One region of the Streptomyces sp. NPDC050485 genome, then DNA from elsewhere that is predicted to be linked to it. Evidence: riboswitches for the same ligand, from Rfam matches in the RefSeq annotation. Region 1 holds a riboswitch; the other holds the start of a gene.
The links. A riboswitch is a leader RNA that binds a small molecule or an ion and turns the genes downstream of it on or off. The one in region 1 is predicted to bind cobalamin.

Region 1 (4,973 bases):
CCGGGAGCAGGGTGCGGTGGGCGGCGCCGACGGCGAGGCGGGCGGCGTGCGGAACCATCAGGCCGACGAACCCGATCGCCCCGCTGTACGCGACGAGCGCGCCGGTGAGCAGGGAGGCGAGCACGAAGACGCCCGCGCGGAAGCGGCCGGTGTCCAGGCCGAGGACGGTGGCGCCCTCCTCCCCCACCAGGAGCAGGTCCAGCGGGCGGGCCAGCGCGATCAGGACGAGGGTGCCGGCGGCGAGGACGGTGGTGGGCAGGGCCAGCATGTCCCAGCGGGCGCCGCCGAGTCCGCCGAGCGTCCAGTGCAGTACTTCCTGGAGGTGTTCGGCGCTCGCCGAGGTGACCAGGAGCAGGCTGGTGAGCGCGGACAGGATGTACGAGACGGCGACCCCGGCGAGCACGAGGCGGCCGCCGGTCATCGAGCCGCCGCGCCTGGCCAGGGCGTACACGAGGACCAGGGCGGCGAGTGCGCCCGCGAAGGCGGCGGCGGGGAGGGCGAGGGTGGTGGTCACCCCGGCGCCCACGCCGAGGACGATCACGGCGACGGCCCCGGCGGAGGCCCCGCTGGAGACCCCGAGCAGGAACGGGTCGGCGAGCGGGTTGCGCACGAGGGCCTGCAGGACGGTGCCGATAACGGCGAGACCGGCACCGGTGACCGCGCCGAGCACGACGCGGGGCGCCCGTACCTCCAGGACGATGGTGCGGTACGGGGAGGGGCCGGTCGCCCCGGTGACGATGGCCAGGATCTGATCGGCCGGGATCGCCACCGAGCCGAGCGCGAGCCCGGCGGTGGCGGCGGCGACCAGGGTGAGTGCCAGCGCGGCGAGCAGCGCCGGGTAGCGCCACCGCGGGATCACCGGGCCGCCCCGGGCTCTCCGGCCTCCCGGCTTGCGCCCGGCTTCGTCCCCCCGCGCAACTGCTCCGCGAGCTTCGACACCGCGTCCGGGGCGCGGACGCCCGTCACCATGTCGGACAGGGGCAGCACGGCGAAGCGGTTGTTCTTGACGGCTGGGACGGAGGCCAGGGCCGGGTCCGTGCGCAGGCGCTGCTTCTTCGCCTCGGCGCTCGTGCCGCCGTAGTCCAGGATCAGGATGACCTCGGGGGCGCGGGCCACCACGTTCTCCCAGCTCGCGTCGCCGAAGGACTTGTCCTTCAGGTCTGCGGCGAAGACGTTGCGGCCGCCCGCCCGCGTCACGATGTCGTTGCCGATGCCCTTGCCGCCCACCGTGAACGCCGTCTTGTCGCCGCTGTCGTAGACGAAGACGGACAGCGGAGCCGCGCCCGCAAGGGCCGTCCGCGTCCGCTCGTTGACGGCCTCGGCCGACCGCACCCACGACTCGGCCCGGTCCGCGACTCCGAAGGTCCGGCCGACCTCGCGGACCTCCTCGTACACGTCGTCCATCGTGGTCGCGGGGCCCTGGGGGCAGTTCTCCACGTTCAGGCGGGTCTTGATGCCGCTCTTGGTCAGCGCCTCCCGCGCCCGGCCCTCGTTCGGCGAGAAGGCGGAGGCGTAACCGCCGTACACGTAGTCCGGGTTGGCGGCCAGGAGCTTCTCGTAGGAGGGGTATTCGGCCGCGAGGACCGGGACCGACCGGTAGTCCCGCTCGTACTTCGCCAGCACCTTGTCGTCCAAGTAGGCAGTGCCCGCAAGGGACTTGGCGAGGCCCAGCTCCAGCATCACCTCCGTGGCGTGCTGGTTCATCGCCACGGCCCGCTTCGGGGGCGCGGTGAACGTTGTCGTCACCCCGCAGTTGGTGACCGTGTACGGGAAGCCGGGGGCCGGGCCGCCCGCGGCGTCGGGGCGCGGCGGGGTCGTGCACGCGGCGAGCGGGAACAGCAGGGCGGCGGCGAGTGCCGCGCGGCGCCAGGACATGGCTGAGCTCATCCTCCAAGGGGATTTCCACGTCCCCTGTCGGCGGGAGAAGGCGGCAGGTCAGTTCCTGGCTTCCGGCGCCGCGAGGGCGCCGGTCACAGTGGCGGGACCGTGCCGGAGTCACACCGGCTTCCTGGTTCCTGCCGCCCAAATCGGTCGATTGCGTACCGTCAGTATGCCTCGACGATCTTGACGTCCTCCTCCGTGATCACGCCGTCCACGATGCGGTACGAGCGGAACTGGAACTCCCCCGCCCCGTCCGTGTCCGCCGTCGAGACCAGGACGTAGTGGGCGCCGGGCTCGTTCGCGTACGACACGTCGGTGCGCGAGGGGTAGGCCTCGGTCGCCGTGTGGGAGTGGTAGACGATCACCGGCTCCTCGTCGCGGTCGTCCATCTCGCGGTACAGCTTGAGGAGGTCCTGGGAGTCGAACTCGTAGAACGTGGGCGAGCGGGCCGCGTTCAGCATCGGGATGAAGCGCTCGGCGCGGCCGGTGCCCGCCGGGCCCGCGACCACACCGCACGCCTCGTCGGGGTGGTCGGCGCGGGCGTGCGCGACGAGCTGGTCGTACAGGGCCTGGGTGATGGTCAGCATGTCGGCAAGGATAAGCAGACAGGCCGTTCCGTACCGAGTGTCGGTACGGAACGGCCCGCATGGTGAGAACTGGCTGGTCAGAGCCTCAGCTGCGCTTGGCGAACGCCTTGTTCTCCGGGTTCTTGGCCTTCAGGACCAGGTAGGAGACACCCAGGATCAGGCCCCACAGCGGCGCGCAGTACAGCGAGACGCGGGAGTCCTTGTCGATGCCCATCATCACGATGACCATGCCGATGAAGACCAGCGCGAACCAGCTGGTCCACGGGGCGCCCGGGGCGCGGAAGCTCGACTTCGGCAGCTCGCCGCGGTCGGACTTGGCGCGGTAGCGGATCTGGCAGACCAGGATCATGATCCAGGCCCACATGCCGGAGATGGTGGCGAAGGAGACGACGTAGTCGAAGGCCTTGCCGGGGGCGACGTAGTTGATCCAGACGCCGACCAGCATCAGCGCGGCGGAGACCGTGGTGCCGACCAGCGGGGTGCCGCTCCTGGTGAGCTTGGTGAAGACCTTCGGGCCCTGGCCGTTGAGCGCGAGGTCGCGCAGCATGCGGCCGGTGGAGTACATGCCCGAGTTGCAGGAGGAGAGCGCGGCGGTCAGCACGACGAAGTTGACGATCGCGGCGCCGACGCCCAGGCCCATCTTCTCGAAGGCCGCGACGAAGGGGCTGACGCCCGGCTGGAACTCGTGCCACGGGACGACCGAGAGGATCATGATCAGGGCGCCGATGTAGAAGACGGCGATGCGCCACGGCACGGTGTTGATGGCCTTGGGGAGCGTCGTCTCGGGGTCCTTGGACTCGCCCGCGGTGACGCCGACCAGCTCGACGGCGAGGAAGGCGAACATCACGATCTGCAGGGTCATCAGCGTGCCGCCGATGCCCTTGGGGAAGAACCCGCCGTCGTTCCAGAGGTTGGCGACGGTGGCGGTGTCCGCGGCGTCCGAGAAGCCGACGGTGAGGATGCCGGCGCAGATCAGGATCATGCCGACGATGGCGGTCACCTTGACCATGGAGAACCAGAACTCCAGCTCACCGAAGAGCTTCACGGAGATCAGGTTCACGGCGTACAGGATGAGGGTGAAGACCAGCGCGTAGGCCCACTGGGGCACGCTGTTGTGGGTCCAGAAGGACATGTACTGGGCGGCCGCGGTGACTTCGGTGATGCCGGTGACGACCCAGAAGAGCCAGTACGTCCAGCCGGTGACGTAGCCCCAGAACGGGCCGACGAACTCCCGGGCGTACTCCGAGAAGGAGCCCGAAACCGGTCGGTACATGAGCAGCTCGCCGAGCGCGCGCATGATGAAGAAGATGACCAGGCCCGCGATCGCGTAGGCCAGGATGAGGCTGGGGCCGGCCTTCGAGATGGCCTTGCCCGCGCCGAGGAAGAGGCCGGTGCCGATGGCACCGCCGATCGCGATCATCTGGATCTGCCGGGCCCCGAGGCCCCGCTGGTATCCCTCGCCCGAGCCCTCGCCCGCGCTGGGGGCGGTCCCCGCGGCCTCATTGCCGGCAGGACGGTCGTCGTGCTTGTCGACCTGCACTGAGGTCATGGTGGTGCGCCTTTCTCCATGCTGACCCGCCCGCCTCGGTCACGAAGCGACGGATCAGGTCCTGATCCCCCCGGATGTGGATGGAGTGCCACCGGCGGTCAGCCGGCACAGCGCCCCCGGGGAACATGGGTGGCGTCCCCGGGTGGTCGTGAAGATTTATCACGGGCTTACGGGTGATCAATATCAGCCACTGTGGCGCACACCACAGGAAGAAGCGGACAAAAGTCCCTCAGCATGACAAAGCAGGTCGATGCGGTGATGGGATCGTTATACGGATTTGAGCGTCCGCTGAGCGAACGGCCATCTCCCGGTCGATCAGTCAGGGCATGAGCGTTTCGACGAGTGTTTCTTGCAGCACACCCAGCCAGAGATAGGCCATCACCATCGGCTTGCGCGGATCGTCGTCCGGCAGCCGGTAGAGCTCGCCGCTCTCGTCCTCGTCGGTGACCTCCAGGCGGGTGCCGATGGTCAGCCGCAGGTCGTTGAGCGCGCCCAGCCAGTGCTGCGAGTCCTCGGCGGTCAGCTTCAGGACGGCTCCGCCGTCGCCCTTGGGGGTCAGCGCGTCGAGGCCGTGGACGACCGCGAGCGCGTCGGCCCGCTTGCGCGAGCGCAGGTCGGTCTCGGTGAAGCGCCTGAACTCGCTTGACTTGGCGCGCAGTTCGTCGCTCTCGTCACTGGCGTACGCGTCCGGGAAGAGCCGGGCGAGGGCCGGGTCGGCGGGCGGCTCGCTCGGGCCCTCGGCGAACAGCGCGGCGAGCGGGTCGTCCTGCGCGGCCGGTTCGTCGCCGGGGCCGATGAGTTCGAGCAGCTGGACCGCGAGCGAGCGCAGGATGGCGATCTCGACCTCGTCGAGCGCGACGGCCGCGCCGCCGGCGGGGAGTGCCTCGAAGTGCCCGGCCATCAGTTGCGGTCCTGCGAGAGCGTGGCCCACAGCCCGTAGCCGTGCATCGCCTGCA
Region 2 (4,973 bases), on a different contig from region 1:
CACGGCCACGACCCGTCCCACTCCGTTCACCGTGAGGCGACGCACGATCGTCCGGTCGGCCGCGCCGTGCGAGAGCCTGCCCTGGCGCTCGTAGAGGTCGACCAGGAAGGTTCCGTACCCCTCGACCAGATCGCCGTCGCCACGGCAGCGTTCGACGTGGTTGCCTGCCAGGCAGAGCCTCGTCTCCCGCTCGAACTCCTTCATGATCTGGCGGACTTCCCCGGCATCTGGATCATGACCGTCGATATAGATCATGAATATCGCTTCTGCTTCCGCAGCGGGCACTGGCACGGTCCATCTCGCTCTCCGGCGGGAACAACGCCTACGCCGATCAAGGCTACGGTACGGTTTTCGGCATGTCCGGCTATAAGACCTATACCTTTCTGATCCAGTTCCGGAACGCGAGTGGTGAGTGGAGCAACCTCGTTGACCCCCACTCGGGAGACCTGATGCAGGGCACCATCGGCACGGTCGCCACGACGGAGGAGGGGTTCGCCGACGCGGCCAAGCGCATCCTGGGACGGTTCAACGGCATCAGCCTCAAGCGGCGCGTGGCATTCTTCGAGGGAAATCGCCTCGACGAAAAACTGTTGGCCGAGGGCGTGTTCAGGATCGTCACCGACGACGAAACCACCTGAGAGGGCAGGTGACTCAGCAGGTACTGCGCCCGCTCGGGGCCGGACAAGCGGTGACCTCACGGGTAGGAGGGTCGAGAGGGGGTGCGAGCGCCCACCCCTCGGCCCTTGACTCAGCTCAAAATCAAGCAAGTTCCGCCCGTACGGTACGGGCCGCCGTCGCCAGGTTCTCCAGGGAGGCGCGGGTCTCGGGCCAGCCGCGGGTCTTGAGGCCGCAGTCGGGGTTGACCCAGAGGCGGTCCGCCGGGATGGCCTGAAGTCCCTTGCGCAGCAAGGCGGATGCCTCCTCCGGGGAGGGGACGCGCGGGGAGTGGATGTCGTAGACCCCGGGGCCGGCTTCGCGGGGGTAGCCGTGTGCGGCCAGTTCGCGGGCCACCTGCATGTGCGAGCGGGCGGCCTCCAGGCTGATGACGTCGGCGTCGAGTTCGTCGATGGCCTGGACGATGTCGCCGAACTCGGCGTAGCACATGTGGGTGTGGATCTGCGTGTCCGGCCGTACGCCGCTGGTGGTGAGGCGGAAGGACTCGGTGGCCCAGTCCAGGTAGGCGGGGTGGTCGGCGGCGCGCAGCGGGAGGGTTTCGCGCAGGGCCGGTTCGTCGACCTGGATGACCGAAGTGCCTGATGCCTCCAGGTCGTTGACCTCGTCGCGCAGGGCGAGGGCGACCTGGCGGGCGGTGTCGCCGAGCGGTTGGTCGTCGCGGACGAAGGACCAGGCGAGCATGGTGACCGGGCCGGTGAGCATGCCCTTGACCGGGCGGTCGGTGAGCGAGTTCGCGTAACTGGTCCAGCGCACCGTCATCGGCTCGGGCCGCGAGATGTCGCCGGCCAGGACCGGCGGGCGGACGTAGCGGGTGCCGTAGGACTGGACCCAGCCGTGCTGGGTGGCGAGGTAGCCGGTGAGCTGTTCGGCGAAGTACTGCACCATGTCGTTGCGTTCGGGCTCGCCGTGCACGAGGACGTCGATGCCGGTCTTCTCCTGGAAGGCGATGACCTCGCGGATCTCGTTCTCGATGCGCTGTTCGTACGCGGCGGTGTCGATGCGCCCCGCGCGCAAGTCAGCGCGGGCCGTGCGCAGTTCGGTGGTCTGCGGGAACGAGCCGATGGTGGTCGTGGGCAGCAGCGGCAGCTTGAGGTGGGCGCGCTGGGCCGCGGCCCGCTCCTCGTACGGAGCGGAGCGGCGGCCGTCCGTGTCGGTGACGGCGGCCACGCGGGCCCGGACGGCCGGGTCGCGGGTGATGGGGGAGTGTGCCCGGGATGCCAAGCGGGCCTGGTTGGCGGCGAGTTCGGCGGTGATCGCCGAGGCTCCCTCGGTGAGGCCGCGCGCGAGCGTGACGACCTCCGCCGTCTTCTGGCGGGCGAAGGCCAGCCAGCGCAGGATCTGCGGCTCGATGTCCCGCTCGGCCGCCGCGTCGATCGGCACGTGCAGGAGCGAGCAGGAGGCCGCCACGTCGACCCGGTCGGCCAGACCGAGCAGCGTCCCGAGGGTGGACAGGGACTTCTCGAAGTCGTTGATCCAGATGTTGCGGCCGTTGACGACGCCGGCGACCAGACGCTTGCCGGGCAGTCCTCCGACGGCGGCGAGCGCGTCCGGATTGGCGCCGGCCGCCTCGGTGAAGTCGAGGGCCATGCCGTCGATCGGGGCCTTCGCCAGGACGGGAAGCGCGTCCCCGAGCCGGTCGAAGTACGAGGCGACCAGGAGCTTGGGCCGGTCGGTGAGGGTGCCCAGGTCGCGGTAGGCGCGGGCGGCCGCGTTGAGCTCGGCCGGGGTGCGGTCCTGGACGAGGGCGGGCTCGTCCAACTGCGCCCACTCGGCACCGGCCGCGCGCAGGTCGGCGAGGACCTCGGCGTACACGGGGAGCAGCCGGTCCAGGAGGGTCAGCGGGTCGAAGTCGGTGGCGATGCCGGGGGTGGGCTTGGCGAGCAGCAGGTAGGTGACGGGGCCGACGAGGACGGGGCGTGCGCTGTGGCCGAGCGCGAGGGCTTCCGTCAGTTCGGCGACCTGCTTGGTGGAGTCGGCGGTGAAGAGGGTGTCCGGCCCCAACTCGGGCACCAGGTAGTGGTAGTTGGTGTCGAACCACTTGGTCATCTCCAGGGGTGCGACGTCCTGGGTGCCGCGGGCCATCGCGAAGTAGCCGTCGAGCGCGTCGGATTCGACGGCGTCGCGGTGTCGCTGGGGGACAGCGCCGACCATGACACTGGTGTCCAGGACGTGGTCGTAGTACGAGAAGTCACCGGTCGGCACCTCGTGGATACCGGCGTCGGCCAACTGCTGCCAGTTCGAACGGCGCAGGCCCTCGGCGGTCTCCTTCAGGGCGGCGGCGGTGACGCGGCCCTTCCAGTAGCCCTCGATCGCCTTTTTCAGTTCGCGGTTCGCGCCCTGGCGGGGGTAGCCGTACACGGTGGCCCGTGCTGCCGCGGCTGCGGACTTCGCTGTCACGGAAATCTCCTTCGCGAGATGACTCCTGAGAATCCCGGAGACGGGACACGGACGCGAAGGGATGACGAACCGGACGGAGCCCACACGCGCCACTGGCACGGTGCTCCGTCTGATATGTACGCCGACCCGCCCACGAGGTCACCGGGATGTCCGCACGCGATCGGTCACGTGCGGGCAACGGGCAGGTCTTCGGACTCGTGGGCACTCTGCCGAGGCAGGTTCCTACTGGCCGTCGCTTCCCAGGTCCGCGGAGGGATCCAGTGCGTATGACGGCGGTCGTTCCCACTCACCGCTGCGGGGCAGTCCCGGATTCCCACCGGGTTCCCTCTTACGACGCGTCTGTCTGGTGGACAGGGCGAACCAGCTGCACTGGTCACAGTAGAGGGCAGATGGCATCCAGGACAGCATTGTTCATATTCCGGAATGCGAAATGAGACGCGGGCGAGGCCCCGGCGCATGGGTGAAGGGGCGCGGAGCAGTCTCAGCTATCTGCTCCGCGCCCCACTCCACAGCAGCCGCGGGCCCCTCAGCCCCCGGCGGCAGACCCGGGCCCCTCAGCCCCGGTCGTAGATGTGGAACCCGCGGCCGCTCTTGCGGCCGAGCAGCCCGGCTTCCACCATGCGCAGGAGCAGCGGCGGCGGGGCGTACAGGGGTTCCTTGAATTCCGCGTAGAGGGATTCGGCGATGGAGGCGACCGTGTCCAGGCCGATCAGGTCCGCCAGCTTCAGCGGCCCCATGGGGTGCGCGCAGCCCAGCTCCATGCCCGCGTCCACGTCGGCGGCGGTGGCGAAGCCTGACTCGGCCATGCGGATCGCCGAGAGGAGGTAGGGAATCAGCAGTGCGTTGACGACGAATCCGGCCCGGTCCTGGGAGCGGACGACCGTCTTGCCCAAGGTGTGCGTGACGAAGTCCTGTACGGCGGTGACGGTCTCCGGGGCGGTGTGCAGCGAGGAGACGACCTCGACCAGGGGCAGGACGGGGGCGGGGTTGAAGAAGTGCAGTCCGAGAACGCGGTCGGCGCGCCGGGTGGCCATGCCCAGGCGCATGACCGGGATGGCGGAGGTGTTGGTGGCGAGGATCGCCCCGGGATCCTCGACGATCTTGTCCAGGGCTGCGAACACCTCGGTCTTCACCGCCGCGCTCTCCACCACCGCCTCGATGACGAGATGGCGGTCGGCCAGGTCGTCAAGACTGCCGGTGAAGACCGTGCGGGCCAGCGCGTCCTCGGCGGTGACGCGGTCCAGCTTGCCGCGCTGGACGGCGCGTTCGAGCGAGATGGCGATCCGCTCCCGTGCGCCGCGGGCGGCGATGGCGTCTGCCTCGCAGACGACGGTGTCGAGTCCGGCGCGGGCGCAGACCTCGGCTATCCCGGCGCCCATCTGGCCGCCGCCCACCACGCCGATCCGGCTGATGACTCTGGTCATGACTGTCCCTCCAGACGGTGCACCAAGTGGCGGCTGTACGCATCGGTGGTGAAGAAGGCGGGCAACGGACCGGCCAGGGCGGTCCGTTCGAAGAGCGCGCGGACCTCGTCCACGGCGGCCCAGGGGTACTCCGCGCCGAGGGCTGCGAGTTCGTCCTCCAGGAGTTCCACTACCGTGGTGCGCTCGACGACGCGGTGTCGCAGCCACTGCCAGATCTGCACGCGGGCGATCTCGGCGGTGGCGGCGTCCTCCATCAGCCCCTGCAGGGCGACGGCTCCGCGGCCGCGCAGCCATTCGGCGAAGTAGCGCACGGCGACCGCGATGTTGGTGCGCAGCCCCTCGGATGTGGGCGGCGTACTGATACGGCGCACGGACAGGAGCTGTGTCGCCGTCACCTCGACGTCGTTGCGGGTGCGGTCGATCTGGTGCGGGCGGGTGCCGAGCACCCCGTCGAAGACCTCGCGGCAGAGCGGGACG

Region 2: another riboswitch for cobalamin. It lies ahead of metE (5-methyltetrahydropteroyltriglutamate--homocysteine S-methyltransferase); the one in region 1 lies ahead of ACIBK6_RS03225 (ABC transporter substrate-binding protein).

The regions. Positions count from the first base shown of each region.
Region 1 covers NZ_JBITHR010000001.1:690,861-695,833, forward strand. Annotated here, with positions in the region: gene ACIBK6_RS03220 (FecCD family ABC transporter permease) at 1-859, opposite strand, end outside; gene ACIBK6_RS03225 (ABC transporter substrate-binding protein) at 856-1,887, opposite strand; cobalamin riboswitch at 1,916-2,062, opposite strand; gene ACIBK6_RS03230 (Mov34/MPN/PAD-1 family protein) at 2,046-2,468, opposite strand; gene ACIBK6_RS03235 (amino acid permease) at 2,554-4,017, opposite strand; gene ACIBK6_RS03240 (DUF2017 domain-containing protein) at 4,337-4,918, opposite strand; gene clpS (ATP-dependent Clp protease adapter ClpS) at 4,918-4,973, opposite strand, start outside.
Region 2 covers NZ_JBITHR010000007.1:67,838-72,810, reverse strand. Annotated here, with positions in the region: gene ACIBK6_RS16355 (hypothetical protein) at 1-255, opposite strand, end outside; gene ACIBK6_RS16350 (hypothetical protein) at 357-638, shown strand; gene metE (5-methyltetrahydropteroyltriglutamate--homocysteine S-methyltransferase) at 760-3,072, opposite strand; cobalamin riboswitch at 3,235-3,452, opposite strand; gene ACIBK6_RS16340 (3-hydroxybutyryl-CoA dehydrogenase) at 3,627-4,496, opposite strand; gene aceB (malate synthase A) at 4,493-4,973, opposite strand, start outside.